4 regions of the Paenibacillus sp. P46E genome follow, and region 2 is predicted to be linked to each of the others. Evidence: riboswitches for the same ligand, from Rfam matches in the RefSeq annotation. Region 2 holds a riboswitch; each other region holds the start of a gene.
What was found. Region 2 has a riboswitch for cyclic di-GMP ahead of A3849_RS01375 (transglutaminase-like domain-containing protein). Riboswitches for the same ligand answer to the same signal wherever they lie in the genome.
Positions count from the first base shown of each region.

Region 1: another riboswitch for cyclic di-GMP. It lies ahead of A3849_RS32260 (choice-of-anchor A family protein); the one in region 2 lies ahead of A3849_RS01375 (transglutaminase-like domain-containing protein).
Region 3: another riboswitch for cyclic di-GMP. It lies ahead of A3849_RS04295 (flagellar assembly protein A); the one in region 2 lies ahead of A3849_RS01375 (transglutaminase-like domain-containing protein).
Region 4: another riboswitch for cyclic di-GMP. It lies ahead of A3849_RS32270 (anti-repressor SinI family protein); the one in region 2 lies ahead of A3849_RS01375 (transglutaminase-like domain-containing protein).

Region 1 is NZ_LVYZ01000002.1:159,356-163,057, forward strand. It holds gene A3849_RS32260 (choice-of-anchor A family protein) at 1-1,060, opposite strand, end outside; cyclic di-GMP riboswitch class I at 1,143-1,233, opposite strand; gene A3849_RS02105 (ASCH domain-containing protein) at 2,347-2,769, opposite strand; gene A3849_RS02110 (hypothetical protein) at 2,954-3,364, opposite strand; gene A3849_RS02115 (YxiF family protein) at 3,678-3,702, opposite strand, start outside.
Region 2 is NZ_LVYZ01000002.1:30-3,731, reverse strand. It holds gene A3849_RS01390 (glycosyltransferase family 2 protein) at 1-930, shown strand, start outside; gene A3849_RS01385 (GtrA family protein) at 920-1,324, shown strand; gene A3849_RS01380 (class D sortase) at 1,398-2,051, shown strand; cyclic di-GMP riboswitch class I at 2,175-2,256, shown strand; cyclic di-GMP riboswitch class I at 2,331-2,412, shown strand; gene A3849_RS01375 (transglutaminase-like domain-containing protein) at 2,426-3,235, shown strand; partial or broken rRNA gene A3849_RS01370 (16S ribosomal RNA) at 3,609-3,702, shown strand, end outside.
Region 3 is NZ_LVYZ01000014.1:165,229-168,930, reverse strand. It holds gene A3849_RS04300 (FUSC family protein) at 234-1,334, shown strand; cyclic di-GMP riboswitch class I at 1,638-1,731, shown strand; gene A3849_RS04295 (flagellar assembly protein A) at 1,835-3,702, shown strand, end outside.
Region 4 is NZ_LVYZ01000002.1:309,357-313,058, forward strand. It holds gene A3849_RS02635 (hypothetical protein) at 1-266, shown strand, start outside; gene sipW (signal peptidase I SipW) at 268-855, shown strand; gene A3849_RS02645 (TasA family protein) at 942-1,550, shown strand; gene A3849_RS02650 (helix-turn-helix domain-containing protein) at 1,810-2,142, shown strand; gene A3849_RS32270 (anti-repressor SinI family protein) at 2,238-2,393, opposite strand; cyclic di-GMP riboswitch class I at 2,422-2,515, opposite strand; gene A3849_RS02660 (2-oxoglutarate dehydrogenase E1 component) at 2,953-3,702, shown strand, end outside.

The DNA.
Region 1 (3,702 bases), 160 kb from region 2:
TTGGCGTCTCTGTTGGTGTCGCTGTCGCTGTTGGCGTTGGCGTCTCTGTTGGTGTCGCTGTCGCTGTTGGTGTCACTGTTGGTGTCGCTGTCGCTGTCGCTGTTGGTGTCGCTGTCGCTGTTGGTGTCGCTGTTGGCGTTGGTGTCGCTGTTGGTGTCGCTGTCGCTGTCGCTGTTGGTGTCGCTGTTGCGCTTGGTGTTGGTGTTGGCTTTATAGGTGGTTCCGACCCGTCATATGGATAGTGGTGCATCTGCACATAACCACTAAACGCTTTGGCGATTAGAGTACCATGGAGTTCTGCATGATCATAAAAGACGCTGGCATGAGGGGCCAGTATTGTGCCTTCAATGGTTGTATTCCCAATATTCAGAGAAGCAGCTTCATAGAAATTGAACAGTACCTTACGGGGTTTGCCTCCCCAGAATTGAAAATTAGGAATCTTCACAGAGCTTCCGCTCACATTAATAACCACGGTAGCATCACCTGTTATGTTGAACTGCAAGCCATTGGCATCAGCCAAATCTGCAGCGGCCAGATGAATGACATTATAGGAATCCGGAGCGTTGATGGTGATCTTCCCGTATTCTTTTACAAAAGGCTGTGTCTGCGGCAAAGCGGCTAATTCATCCGAACGCTGTATCAAAAACTGTTCCTCAGCTGCAAAATCAATCGGGGTTCCCTTCCGGGGAGTTTCCTTAAGGTCTGCACGCGTGTTGGTTATACTGCCGCCATATACTGCAGCGCCATATATTGTACCGTCTGTCAGACTGAGATTCTTGCCTGCAACCAGCACATCCCCGCCAGGTGCATCCTTGGATACACCGTATCCTTGCAAAGTAATATTCCCTTCAGCCGCAAGCCTTCCATGAATCTGATCATAAGACTGCGTGAAATCCCCAAATATAAATGCGTTAAAATTACCGGCAACGCCTAAAACAGGTGTAGGGGTATACGGCATATTGGCCGCTGCACTAACATTCCATCCCCAGGTAATTGTACTGCCCAATACCAACACCCCTGCTAGTATCAGAGCTGCTGCCTTCTGTGTTCTTTTTTTCAATCGCATGCACCTCCTAGTAACTTATTCTATGATTTTGCCAAAAACATATAACAACAAAAAAACCGCCACGAAGGGTTAGCTTCACGGCGGCCGGACGATCATAGCCCCTGCTTGCGGGCATTAGATTCCTGACTTTGCGTCCTGTCCTTTCGAACAGTTTGCGTTTATACATGATGGTGTGTAATTTGGCGATTCTTATGTAGTCTATGACAATTGTTACTTTTGAACTAGTTCCAGTTTACCCCCTCCATACTCCTATTGTCAATCTATTCCTTTAGGGTTTTTTTAGGTGCTTGGCACATACAGATATTGGACAAACCCTTTGTATATAAGGGATTATAACTTACATGCATCAAAATTTCACTCTGCATACGAACAGCGTCAGATCTAAGATTTACTCTAAAAAAGTACCAAACCCGCATTTTATCTGAGATTTTAAATATTAAAATATAGTATTTTTGAACTATATACCTAATATTCTACAGATTTGCAATATAACAAAAGAACTGCCACGGAAACAACCGTAAGCAGTTCTTGATCTACCTCTATGTATGCTATATGCGCTACCGTAATCAGACACTGCGAATATAGCTGATTGGTATGTTACAGCAGTTGAATCCAGCCAATCATCGACATCCATAACGGAATGCTCAAAAATAGACCAAATGCTAAACCACGGCGGAGATTTCCTTCATGACTCATCATCATTCTCCTCTTTGGGGTGCTTTATTTCCTTACGCTTTAATCTTTAGTATTTCAATTTTAATATATAATAATTCTTCGGATTTTATTGTGAAAAATATCACATTTATTCCTCTTGTATATAAATACTCGGGGTCAGCTAACGAAATAAAAAACGGGCCTCGCCATGGGAGTTGGCAAGACCCTATAAGCTATCTATAAACACTGGGGAGTGTCTGGTACATTCAATATATATCTTTAACCTGAAAACAAGCTGATAATTACATAAAGATTACATTAAAAGCTTCCAATAGCTCAGGGTGCCGAAAAAAACGACCAGTGCCACGGGAAAGATAATTTTCCGGCTCGCCTTATCCTCGAACGAAAAATACAAACAAAGCATACAAAGCCACGCAATAAGGAGACTTCCCATTTCCTATGCATACGCCCTTTCTTATCATCCTGATGATCACGCGGGGTTCACTGGGCTGCACCAACAGCCTTATAAGAAGATTACCCGCGAGTCAGCCGGTTCATACCCAATAATGGCTTGGGCCGCTAAATAAATTTCCGATTATGCCAAAAGGTTGTACAGGCCCAGCGGGTCACTGCTCTCCCTCCAGCACAGGGTGTTCCCAGAAGCTCAGCCTGCCTTTTGCGGGAATCGGATGGGCAAGCGCCGTTACCTCTTCCAGCTTCCAGGCATAGCGTCCTTGTGAATAATCGCCAAAAGCAAATTCATTGCCGCCCGGCCAGCCCGCTCCGGCATCCTTATCCGTCACCTGGTAGCAATCGGCCAGACGGCTTGTAGCGATAATGGCTCCGAGAGGTAGGTTGTCTGCACTGAATCCATGCCGCGCCAAAGCCGACTGGATCGGCTCCTGCCTGCAGGCGGATTTGTCGATCCCCATTCCGGCATGAATAGCCAGCTCACCACGGTATGCTGTTTGCCAGGAACGGGTCTCGAACTGCTTTTCCTTAAGCGCAATTAAGGTGGCCCAAGGCTGCCGGACCGTGAGACATTTCATCTTGTGCCTATTCCCCTCTCCAGAAGATCAAAAAACGCAGCCTCCCGAACATCCGGAAAGCCGCGCCGCCTATTGTTTATCGGGATGCCGGCGAAGGAGCATGAAGCCCTGGCCTGCGCATTGTGTGTGCTTTCTACTACTGTATTGTATGACTCTATGGGGTTCTATGCAACTTTTACTGTCTTTATTGGTCAAATAAATAATGGATGAACTCCGGAGCCACCCACGCATATGGATTAACAATCACCCTGAATATGGAAAGGATGAGTGAAACAGGATCACTTATACCTATATCCGCTCCGCCCCAGCCGGATTGAGAAGAAGGTTTGGAATCATCAAGTCCATACTTTTCTATCAGCCTTTCTTGGATGCCGCTGTCTGCAGCTATCGTTCCACCATCCGCCGCATGGGCAGCTCCAGGCTGTAGAAGCATTACGAAGACCACAAGCAGACTTATAACAATTAGTATGTATTTACGTGACATACACCGTTTCCCCGTTTCTGTTCTATTTTTGAGGTACTTCTCCATTTCGGGAAAGTATTCAGTACCACAACTACGATTGGTTGTATTTTGATTAATGCTATTGTCATCCATAAATAATTGCCTCATTTTACTTTATTTCTATATCGTCAAGGAAATAGCGGATTAAACTAACCGGATCAATATTATCAATAAATGGATTATTTTTCAACATGGATTCATTAATCTACTCTATAGCAACTTTTACGCACATATCCCGCTCTTTAAATGGTGAACAAGATCAAGGCTGTAGCCCTATACAAAACCATCTTAAACACATACAAAAATAGGCCCACCAAAAGTTTCTGGCTGACCAAATAATACGAAGAAAACCTTGAAAGGCATGAAGCCTTCCAAGGCAGTTTTCATCAAAATCCCCAAACTGTTTTTAAGTAATTATGTTCTTCCGCTTC
Region 2 (3,702 bases):
ACGTATGAGCGTCTCAAAAAGGTAATGGACGGTTGCGGCGATTCCTACGAGCTGGTCTTCGTCAACGACGGAAGCCGGGACCGTACAGCCGAGATTATGCGCGGAGTCAGCCGTCAAGATGAGCATGTCAAGCTGATCGATTTCTCACGCAACTTTGGCCATCAGGTAGCGATCACGGCGGGGATGGATTATGCTGAAGGCGAGGCGGTCGTGGTTATTGATGCGGACCTCCAGGATCCGCCAGAGGTTATTTTGCAGATGATCGCGAAGTGGAAAGAGGGCTATGATGTTGTTTATGCCAAGCGGCTCAAACGCCACGGAGAGACTTTTTTCAAAAAAGCAACTGCGAAGATCTTCTATCGTTTGCTGAGCAGCATGACAAGTGTGGATATTCCTACAGATACAGGGGATTTTCGTTTGATTGACCGTAAAGTATGCGATGTGCTGCGCGGTCTGAAGGAGAAGAACCGTTATGTGCGAGGGCTGGTAAGCTGGGTGGGCTTCCGGCAGACCATGGTGGAATACGTCCGTGAAGAGCGTTTTGCCGGCGAAACCAAATACCCCCTGAAGAAAATGATCCGGTTTGCGCTCGACGGCATCACCTCCTTTTCCCATAAACCGCTGAAAATCGCCTCATATGTTGGCTTTTTTCTTTCCTTCTCCAGCTTCCTTTATTTATTCTTTGTTTTATTCCAAAGGGTTTTCACTTCTTGGACCGTCCCGGGCTGGGCTTCTATCGTTGGCGTCAACCTGCTGTTTAACGGTATTGTGCTCATGCTGCTTGGTGTAATTGGCGAATATATCGGGCGGATTTATGATGAGTCCAAGGATAGACCGCTGTATATCGTGCGCGAGACTAAGGGCTATGGTGACATAGATAGGGATGTAGAGCGCGCGGACATGCGGAAGGAAAGCGATTATGTTAAATAAAAAAATGAATGCAGGCTTTGTCCAGTTTTTGAAATTCAATGCCGTAGGCCTGCTGAATACATTGATTGATTTCGCTGTATTTACCCTGTTGCATTCGCTTGGTATGGTAAATACACCGGCACAGATTATTTCATACAGCACCGGTACAGCCAACAGTTTTATATGGAATAAAAAAGTGACTTTTAAGGACCACAACCGCGGGAGTCAGAACGGCTTTGACCGGATGCAACTGGTTAGGTTTATTGTACTTAACCTCGTGGTGCTGGGCATTTCGGTGCTGCTTATGCATTTGCTGACAGACCGCTTCGGTCTTCAGGTGCTGATTGCCAAAGTGCTGGTTACCGGTGTAACCGTGATTATCAATTTTTTCGGAAGCCGGAAATGGGTATTTTGAAAAGTCTACTTCAAATGTGGGGACAGTCCTTTCTGCCAGGGGCTGCACAAACTAACTTACGGAGGTGATGTTCATGCGCAAGTTCTCTTATCTTATTATTCTTGCCGGGATTCTGATTATGCTGTACCCCAAAGCTAACGAGTGGTACAACGATTGGCAGCAGCAGAAGCTGCTGGAAGAAGCTGAACAGGCATTTAGTGAAAGTGCGCCTTCAACGTCTCCGCCGTCCGATCTGAGCAAGCAGTACGCCGAAGTCACCCAGCTTCTTGCAGAGGAATCCTCTGGGGATCAGGCGGAGGCGACGGAACCCCCATCCCCTGAAATCCGGTTGGGTGGGAAGATCACAGGCATCATCCAGATCGATAAAATCAATCTGAAGCTCCCTATCCTGGAGGGCGCCACCAAAGCCAATATGAAACATGCTGCCGCTCATATGCAAGAGACTGCTGCAATTGGGCAGGTTGGTAATGCTGCGATTGCAGCACACAGATCAAGAACGGCCGGCCGGCTTTTTAACAGATTGAATGAAGTTGCGATCGGCGATAGCATATCCGTACAGACAAGTGGGCATGATTACCGCTATGTAGTATACGATATCTCGATTGTTGAACCTACGGATGTTTCCGTCTTGAATGGCCGGGGTGATGACAAAATACTCACACTAATTACTTGTGATCCATTGGTTAATCCAACCCATCGGCTGATTATCCACGCTAAGTTGTCCTAATTTCGACAAGCAGGGGCTCGAAAATCCGGTATTGTAAAAATTTTATCAATAAATAATGGGAATCTAGTGATTTAGATCTTGTATATAGAGATGAATATGGTAGTATATAACTATAAAAGCTAAGCACGATAACGGCAAACCTATCGAAAGGTAGGGACGCAAAGCTAAAGGGCCTTCCCTCAATGGATGGCAGCCAGCTACCGAATGAAGAGGCTTTTTTTGTTTAGTCTTAATATGAATCTAGTAGATCACTTTTAGAAGTGAGAACAGATAAAGCTTATACGATAACGGCAAACCTATCGAAAGGTAGGGACGCAAAGCTAAAGGGCCTTCCCTCAATGGATGGCAGCCAGCTACCGAAAGGGGTTTTATCCATGAAAAAGATCTATCTTATGTTATTGACACTGTTTGTAGTCGTCACTTCCGTCCAAGTAGGCTCGGCAGAAGCTGCCAGCACGGAAACAGGCTGGTTAAATACATCACAGCTGAACCAAGGTGTAATCGCAGTATCTTATGACGTACCGAAGGACAAACGTATTAAGCTGATGATCACCAAGGACAATAACAGCTACACTTACAATCTATATGCATCGAAGCCAACTGAAACTTTTCCATTGCAGCAAGGTAATGGCTCTTACAAGGTTTCGGTTTTGGAGAACACTACCGGCAACAAATACAAAGTTGTTTCTTCAGAAACAGTAGATCTGAGCCTGGACAATGCTAACGCCGTATATTTGAGCTCTGTACAGAATGTGAAGTGGAGTTCTTCCGATAAATCAGTTCTCAAAGCCGCCCAGTTGACAGAGGGCTTGACCACCGACGAACAAAAGGTGAAAGCAATCTACGACTTCATCGTTTCCAATGTGAAATATGACTATACTCTGGCCTCTACGGTTACGACAGATTATATTCCGAACAATGATAATACACTCATCACCAAAAAAGGTATTTGCTACGATTATGCCTCATTGTTCGCAACCATGCTTCGCAGTCAAGGTATACCTGCTAAGCTGGTAATGGGGAACACGAGCTATGTGACTTCCTACCACGCTTGGAATGAAGTTTTGATTAACGGCAAGTGGGTAACTATTGATACTACAGTCGATGCTGGACTGGGCAAGAGTAACCAGGCTACAGGATTGATTAAAGTAGCAAGCAAATACTCAGCAGCTAAGTTCTACTAATATAAGTAGAAGTGACATGAATATAAGCTCGACTTGAAGATAACTCACTTAAAAATTAAGTGGGTTATCTTTCTTTTTTAAAAGGGTTGCTTTTTCATATGACAATAGGGTATTATAAGTAAGCGTTGTTGGAGCACTGCTAAGCAAATGCGAATGACTAAATAAGTAATTCAAAAAAAAGCTTGCATTACTCGGCCAAACGTGATATATTATAAGAGTTGCTGGTGACGAGATAATCGGCGCCGACGACGAGCTTGATCTTTGAAAACTGAACAACGAGTGAGTGGGATTTCACGCAAGTGAGATCCAAAAATAGAGAATATTTTATTCTCGTCAGATGTTTCAAAATGAGCAATCGCTCTTTCTAAATACCAATTTGGAGAGTTTGATCCTGGCTCAGGACGAACGCTGGCGGCGTGCCTAATACATGCAAGTCGAGCGGAGCTTATCCTTCGGGGTAAGCTTAG
Region 3 (3,702 bases), on a different contig from region 2:
TGCTCAGCGCGAGTAAGCGACAGTTCCCCCCTTCCTTCGACATACTTCCATAATATACAGCATAAAGGATAAGTCCTATATATGCGATAGCATACATTGGTTAAAATCAGTACCGGAAACTTAACAAGTTCGTAAAAATTAAGGCTCTTCCGGCCCGTTTTGCGGTGCTATAATGAAAACGGCTGAAAGTTATTTCATTTTTTCTCTTAATAACCTGAAAGAAGATGACCCCTATGAACGAAGGATTACAGGACCGCCTGGAGAAATTTGGACTGTCTTTATATATGATACGCGTTACACTGGCTGCTTCACTCTCCTGGCTGACGGTACACACCTTGTATGGAGACAGCTACTTATATTTCGCTCCACTGGCGGCGATTCTGATCACTCAGGGGAGCGTCAAGGCTTCCTTTGAAAAAGGTGTATACCGGATGACCGGCGTTGTGCTGGGCGGAATTGTGAGCTTGATCGTGGGACGATTCTTCGATGTCGGAGCACTCTCCATTCTGCTGATGCTGCTGGTTGGCATCGGAATCGCGACTGCCTGCCGGATTAATATCCAAGCCATCTCCCAGGTCGGTGTAACCTCTGTTCTGGCCCTCACCTTCTATCATGACCATTATATCGAGTGGCGGGTCGCCGAAACGCTTATCGGAGTCATTATTGCTCTAATCATCAATATGATTATCGTTCCGCCCAAGGGGTTCGTCAAGGTCAAGGGCTTGGCATTCGAAGGCAGTCTACTGCTGGCTGATGCCCTAAGCGGCCTTGCGGGTGGCGGACGGGGAGCGCCTCAGGTTTCGGATACGTTGGCACGTTCCGCTTCGCTGCTGGCGAGGAGCGAGCAGCAGCAAAAGGAGCTGCATTATACCTTAACGCATTACCAGTGCCGCAGCGAGCTTCGCGGACTCTCCCAGGCTACCGCACATCTCAAGCAAATTCAATGCTATGTCAAGGAGATCAGCTCAGAGATTGCGTTGCTGCCAACACATCATGCCGCGTCTGACTGGATGGCGGAGATCGTAAACGCCACCGCAGACTGCATCGCTCTCTATGGTACCAAAACACTCTCAGATGCCGAAAGCCAGCATCCGCTTCCCGAGTCATTGCGCCGGGCCCGCGACCTTCAGCTAGCCTGGTTCTCGGAGCTGCAGGGACAATGCTCACTGACCTCCATCCGCGATCTCGGCGCGGTCTTCTCCCACCTGAACCGGGTGCTGGAGGAAATCGAACAGGCCGACTACGTGGTGATATCAGCCGCACCGCAGAACAGCAAGACAGAGGCTACCCGCGCTATGCACTTCATACAAAAAGGACTCTCCCACAAGCTTTAGGCTTGGGAGCGTCCTTTTTTTCTGGAATATCGGCCATACTCCCCCGCAAAATCCCCTTTTAATTCAGAATTCAATAAATAGAAAAAATCCTTAATTACATTTAATTTACAATAAATCAACAATTAGCTACATTTATCATTATTTATAGTCTAAATCAATTATTCCAGTTGAAAATTCGCTACTTAAGTACTAGAATTAATGTTGTTTACTGAAGTTTTTATTGGACAGAGTGCCAGTATTGACCAGTTTTTTGTCGATTACAGTCGATTTAATGGGCCTTGTACTGAGTATATATCATTGATCTATTCCTAAAGGCAAACTGTCTGAAAGGACAGGACGCAAAGCCATGGGCCTAAGAGTACAGGTATTGCTGTTTTATGGTCGCCAGGTTGCCAATAGAGACGCCATTTGGTCGGATATCCCAAGATATCGCATCACGGCTCCATGATGTTCTTTTCTGTACAGATACCATTGATTATACGAAAAGTGAGGTTACGAGAATGCCGCAGCATATTATCGAACGTTCACGGTACGAGTTCATTGCTTCCATGCTTCTTGGAAAGCACAATCTCATGGATCTTTATTCTGTGGATGCTCAGACGTTTGGCGGAACAGACAGAGCGAAGAACGGCGTTATCATTATCCAGAACAACCAAATTTTCATCACGCCTCCTCTGCCTGGCGGCATGCCCGCTGTAATTTCAGCTGTCCATCCCGTAATCCTTAAGATCAATGGCCAAACCCTCACAGAGCCAACGCCAATCACGTCTGCAGATGATCTCACCTGGGAGATTTGCGAGAAGCCACAATACCAGATTACTGTATCCGATGATAAGCTCAAAGTGTACTTTACGCTTTACCGTGCCGAAAGATATGCCTGGAATCTGGTCAACAGTCCGGCTTCAGCCAATGTCACGGTCCGTGCAGAAATGAACCGTGATTCCTTGTTGTCCGTTCTGTCGATAGCGCAGATTATGTCTGGCTTTGAGAAAAGATCCATTGTCAGCTCGCTCAACATCCCCGCTCTCTATGAAGAACTGAACAACCCGACCTATCTTCCTGTCTGCATAGCAGAAGGCAAGGCTCCCGTACCCGGGACCAATGCGAGACTGGAGCTGCTGTTTCAGAAGAAGATAGACAATGCCTTCAAAGGGACCTGCCCTTCTGATGATGAATCCAGCCACTATGAATTCCTTACTGTAGAAGAAGGCGAAGTGTTTGCACAGAAGCTCCCACCCCAAGAGGGCCTTCCCGGATTCACCGTGTATGGCGGTGTCCTTCCCCCGCCCCCACCGCGGGACCTTACTCTATTGACCGGACACTATGCGGTACTGCTTCCAGGGGGACAGATCGCTGCCCGCTGTAAAGGCAGACCGCGCATTACCGGATACGGAACCTTTGTAAAAACGATTGATTTCCCCCAAACCTATAGGGTTCCGCAGAATGATGCCGTGGAACCTGCCACCATCAGGTTCGCGGGAGATATTATTGCAGCTCATCCTCTGAACAAGAACACGGTTATTGAAGCCCTGGGTAATGTATACATATACGGTGACGTTCACCACTCCAGAATCTCGGCAACAGGCAGTATATTTATCAGCGGCAAAGCAGTCGATAGTGAATTGTACGCCGGAGCGTTCGGCGCCGCACACCACCGTCTGTGCAGCTTTTCCGAGCTGCTGATCCAAGAGATCTCCAGTCTGAGGGAAGCCGCTAAGAACCTTGCCGAGACGGTCGAGTCCACGATGCAGACCGTTAAGTACGGCTTAGTCATTATGCTGCTGCTGGAGAGCAAATATGATCATCTTCCCCTTTTAATTAACGATATGCGGGAACTGTTGTCGGACTTGAGCGCTGACTACCCCCAGGATACCAAAATTGTGAGGCACATGATGGATATCTTTCTGAAACCCGGACATTTTACCGACCTCATTACGGATGCGGGAATAGGCTCTTTTCTGAGCCTGCTTAAAAACCTTATCGAGGGCATCTCCCTCATGCAGGAGGAGCAAGTCCGGATCGATATTTCGGGGGCACTGAACAGCATCATTAAATCCGGCGGAGATATTCATATTCATGGGGAAGGGATTGGCCGTAGCACGCTGTGTTCCTGCGGCGATATTTATTTTGCAAAGGACGGTTCCATGTGCTCCGACTCTGCTATGGAAGCAGAGGGAACGATCACAGCTCAGAATGTCAGCGGAGAGTCCCTTCCCGGATCGCTCCTTGTGGCAGGTCAACAAATCACAGCGAGCACCATTCATAATGCATCAATAACCATAGACGGGTATTCCTTGGAGATTGCTAACCCTGACGGAGGAGTTATCTTTACAGCCAAGAGCTTGAAACAGAAATGCAAAGAATCAGG
Region 4 (3,702 bases), 310 kb from region 2:
TTGAGAAACAGAAGAAGGAAGACGCTGAAAAGGCCAAAGCTGAATTAAAAGCTACACCTGAGCCTGAAGCCGTTAGTGCCGCAGCTCCAGATGAACCCGAAGCCAGCGCCACCCCGGCACCAGCCGGTGACAACCAGATCACGCCTCCGAACGGAGATGTGACAGTGGCACCTACCCAAGAGCCTCAGGCAACAGAGCCTCCGATAACAGGTCCGGAAATGACCGCATCACCTTCGGAGCCACAACTCATTAAAGGTGGAGACTGACATGCTTATCAAAAAAATAATCAGCCATACTTTATCCGCAGTAATGGTATTGCTTTTCGTGGTGCTGGCAGCAGCCGTTGTAGTGTCCAGGGCCTCGGGAGGCGAACCTACCCTTTTTGGATATGAGATCAAGTCGGTGCTTTCCGGTTCAATGGAGCCCGGTATTCAAACCGGATCCATCGTTGCCCTGAAACCCGGAGGAGACATGACCCGGTTCCATAAAGGCGATGTCATCACCTTTATGAGCGAGGATAATATTCTGATCACTCACCGAATTGTGGATGCTTCAGCAAAAACCGCTGCCGGCGAGGTCATCTATCATACCAAAGGCGATAACAACGACGCTGCGGATATGACACCCGTAAGTTCAGGGAATATTGTGGCCGAGTACACTGGAGTCACCATTCCTTATGTGGGATATGCCATGAATTTTGCCGCCTCCAAAGCCGGCAGTGTGGTCCTGATGATCGTTCCCGGACTTCTGCTCCTGCTCTATGCGCTCTACAGTTCATGGAAGGCTCTTACGGCGCTTGAGAAAAAAAACACCGTACTTCCGCAGGCACCTCCGGGCACTGACATACAGCCCTGATCCGATTGTCCGCTTCCGCCTACGAAACGGAAGATACAATATATACATTTATCATTCGCTTTACTAATCAGAGGAGGAATTAGAATATGGGAATCAAGAAAACATTGGGTTTGGGCATGGCATCGGCAGCACTCGGTTTGTCTTTGATTGGCGGAGGAACCTTCGCATATTTCAGCGACACTGCGACAAGCACGGCAACCTTCGCAGCAGGCACGCTGGATCTGAATTCTGATCCTTCTGTAATCGTGGATATCCCTAACCTGAAACCAGGTGATACTGTAACCAAGACCTTCAAGCTCAAAAATGACGGAACCCTGGACATCGGCTCAGTATTGCTGAAGACCACCACAGAGATTACAGATACGCTTGGCGACAACAACGGTGTCGATCTCAGCAAATTCATCAAGGTTAAATTCCTGAAGAATAATGATAAAGGAACCATTCTCACACCGGAGGTTGTCGTATACGAAACCACACTGGATGCTCTGAAGAACCAAACCCCTGATCTTGTAAACAATACCGGTCTGGATCAAATCTGGACAGAAGCTGACGGCATCAAAGCTCAGAGCAGCGACAGCTTTACAGTCAAGTTCGAATTCGTTGACAACGGTGAAACACAGAACTATTTCCAAAAGGATAAGCTGAAGCTGACTTGGAACTTCGAGGCCAAACAAGGCCCTAAAAAAGATTATTAATTCATAACGGATTGCATGCTGAAGCAGCCTACCCTGATTCCGGAGACGGAGCAGAATAGGCTGTTTTTCCTTTGTAACGATTGATTTTTGTCCATTTTACGGAAATTTGTTATACTGACAAGTGGAAACGGCTTCGCCGTCCTTATAAGGACGGTATCCGCTTCAGCGAGAAATATAAGGATAATTTATAGCGTAAAACAGATAAATTCTTATATTTTAACAATAAGTACGGAGGGGCGTTGTAATCGTGCCGGATAATATGGGAAGTCGTATCCACCAACTCCGTCTGGAAAAAGGCTGGTCCTTATCCGAATTAGCGGACAAGGCTGATGTGGCAAAATCATACTTAAGCAATGTAGAAAGAAATATCCAATCCAACCCCTCTATTCAATTCATTGAAAAAATCGCCGATGCGCTCCAGGTGTCTATCCACAGCCTGCTCTATGGCGAGCCCTCAGAGACTGACGAATCCGCACTAGATGGCGAATGGTTCCGTCTCGTTCAGGAAGCCATGGCCTCCGGTATAAGCAAACGGGAATTCAAAGAATTCCTCGATTATCAAAAATGGCGGCTGGAACAGAAAGATCAATAATCGGACGGTTGTCCTAAGGATCCAGCGATACAGAAAAGGGCACAGCGTCTGGCGCTGAGCCCTTTTCTGTATGTATTCCTGCAAAGTAAACGTCCCTACATCACCTGCAACGTTGTCTTTTCACTTAAAAACCGGCGGATTTCATCTGCACCGATGCCTGCTTTCTTCGCTGATATCAGCAAATAAACCCATTCTAGATCCAGATCACCCATCAGCAGTTCTCCGTCATTCCCCTGGTTGGACTTATCCAAGATATCTCCTCCTAGAATTTTTGCGTCCCCAGGCAGTCCGGCCGTCGTAGTAGTTGAAGCCTTTCTACATTAGACCCGAGACTTTGTGTCCCTGCCTTTCAGCAGGTTTACCCTTTACTGGATCCTTTACATGAAAGGATCTGGTTAGAAAACAATGAAACCGTTATCCGCAATAACATTATATAAGATCTTACACAAAAAGTGTGTCGATTTATGGAAATTATTTATGACAAGTAGTGCAAAAGAACAGTTTTTTTTGCTGGGATTTGTCCAATAGATATGACTTTAGAATCTGTTCATGATGCATTCGGGGACATTCTTGGGTAATTATTACCGGATCACCCTGTTCACATCCAGCTTCCGGTAACCAATATCCGTTTTTCATCATTTAAGGACTGAATCATGCCGCTTTGCGAACGGATTCCCCGAAAGTATGAATTGATTACACGCCTTGAAAGTAGCACAATAAGATGAGGAATGAAACCGCAACCATCGCAGCTCCACTGGGCGCCCAAGCCTCATGCGGCACGTGGAGTTCATCCGTTAGGAGGATGTATTCATGGCAGTTAAAGAGCCCTATAACGAATCCATTTGGAGTAAGTATCACGGCCCCAATCTGGGCTACATTCAAGAGAAATATGAGCAATTCGTTCATGATCCTTCATCCGTAGAACATCATTACCGCGATTTGTTTACCGTTTCCGGCCCTCCTCCGCTCGCTCCGGATGCCGTTCAGGCTCCGCAGCCGACCCTTTCGGGAGACACCGAGTGGCTGAGAAAGGCCGTACGAGCTTCCAAGCTAATCGCCAATATTCGTATATATGGCCATATGGCCGCCAATATCGATCCGCTGGAGCAGGTTAACAGCCCTATGGCCAAATGGCTGGATTACCAAACCTATGACTTGACCCGCGAGGACCTGATTGCTTTGCCTGCCTCGCTGATCTGGGAGAATGCGCCGCCGGATGTTCATACCGCATGGGATGCCGTTCACCGGATGCGCCAGGCCTATACGCAGACTATCGCCTATGAATTTGGACATGTGCATGACGAACAGGAGCTTCGCTGGCTGAACAGTCAGGCGGAGTCCACAAGCTCCCCCGCGCCGCTGAACAATACCGAGCGCAAGGAGCTGCTGAACCGCCTGATTCAGGTAGAGCAGTTCGAGACCTTCCTGCATAAGACCTTTGTCGGCCAGAAACGCTTCAGCCTGGAAGGCAATGATGCGCTGGTACCCATGCTGGACGAGATTGTCCGTGCCGCCGCACATGATGGTGCAGAGCATATCCTGATGGGTATGGCCCACCGC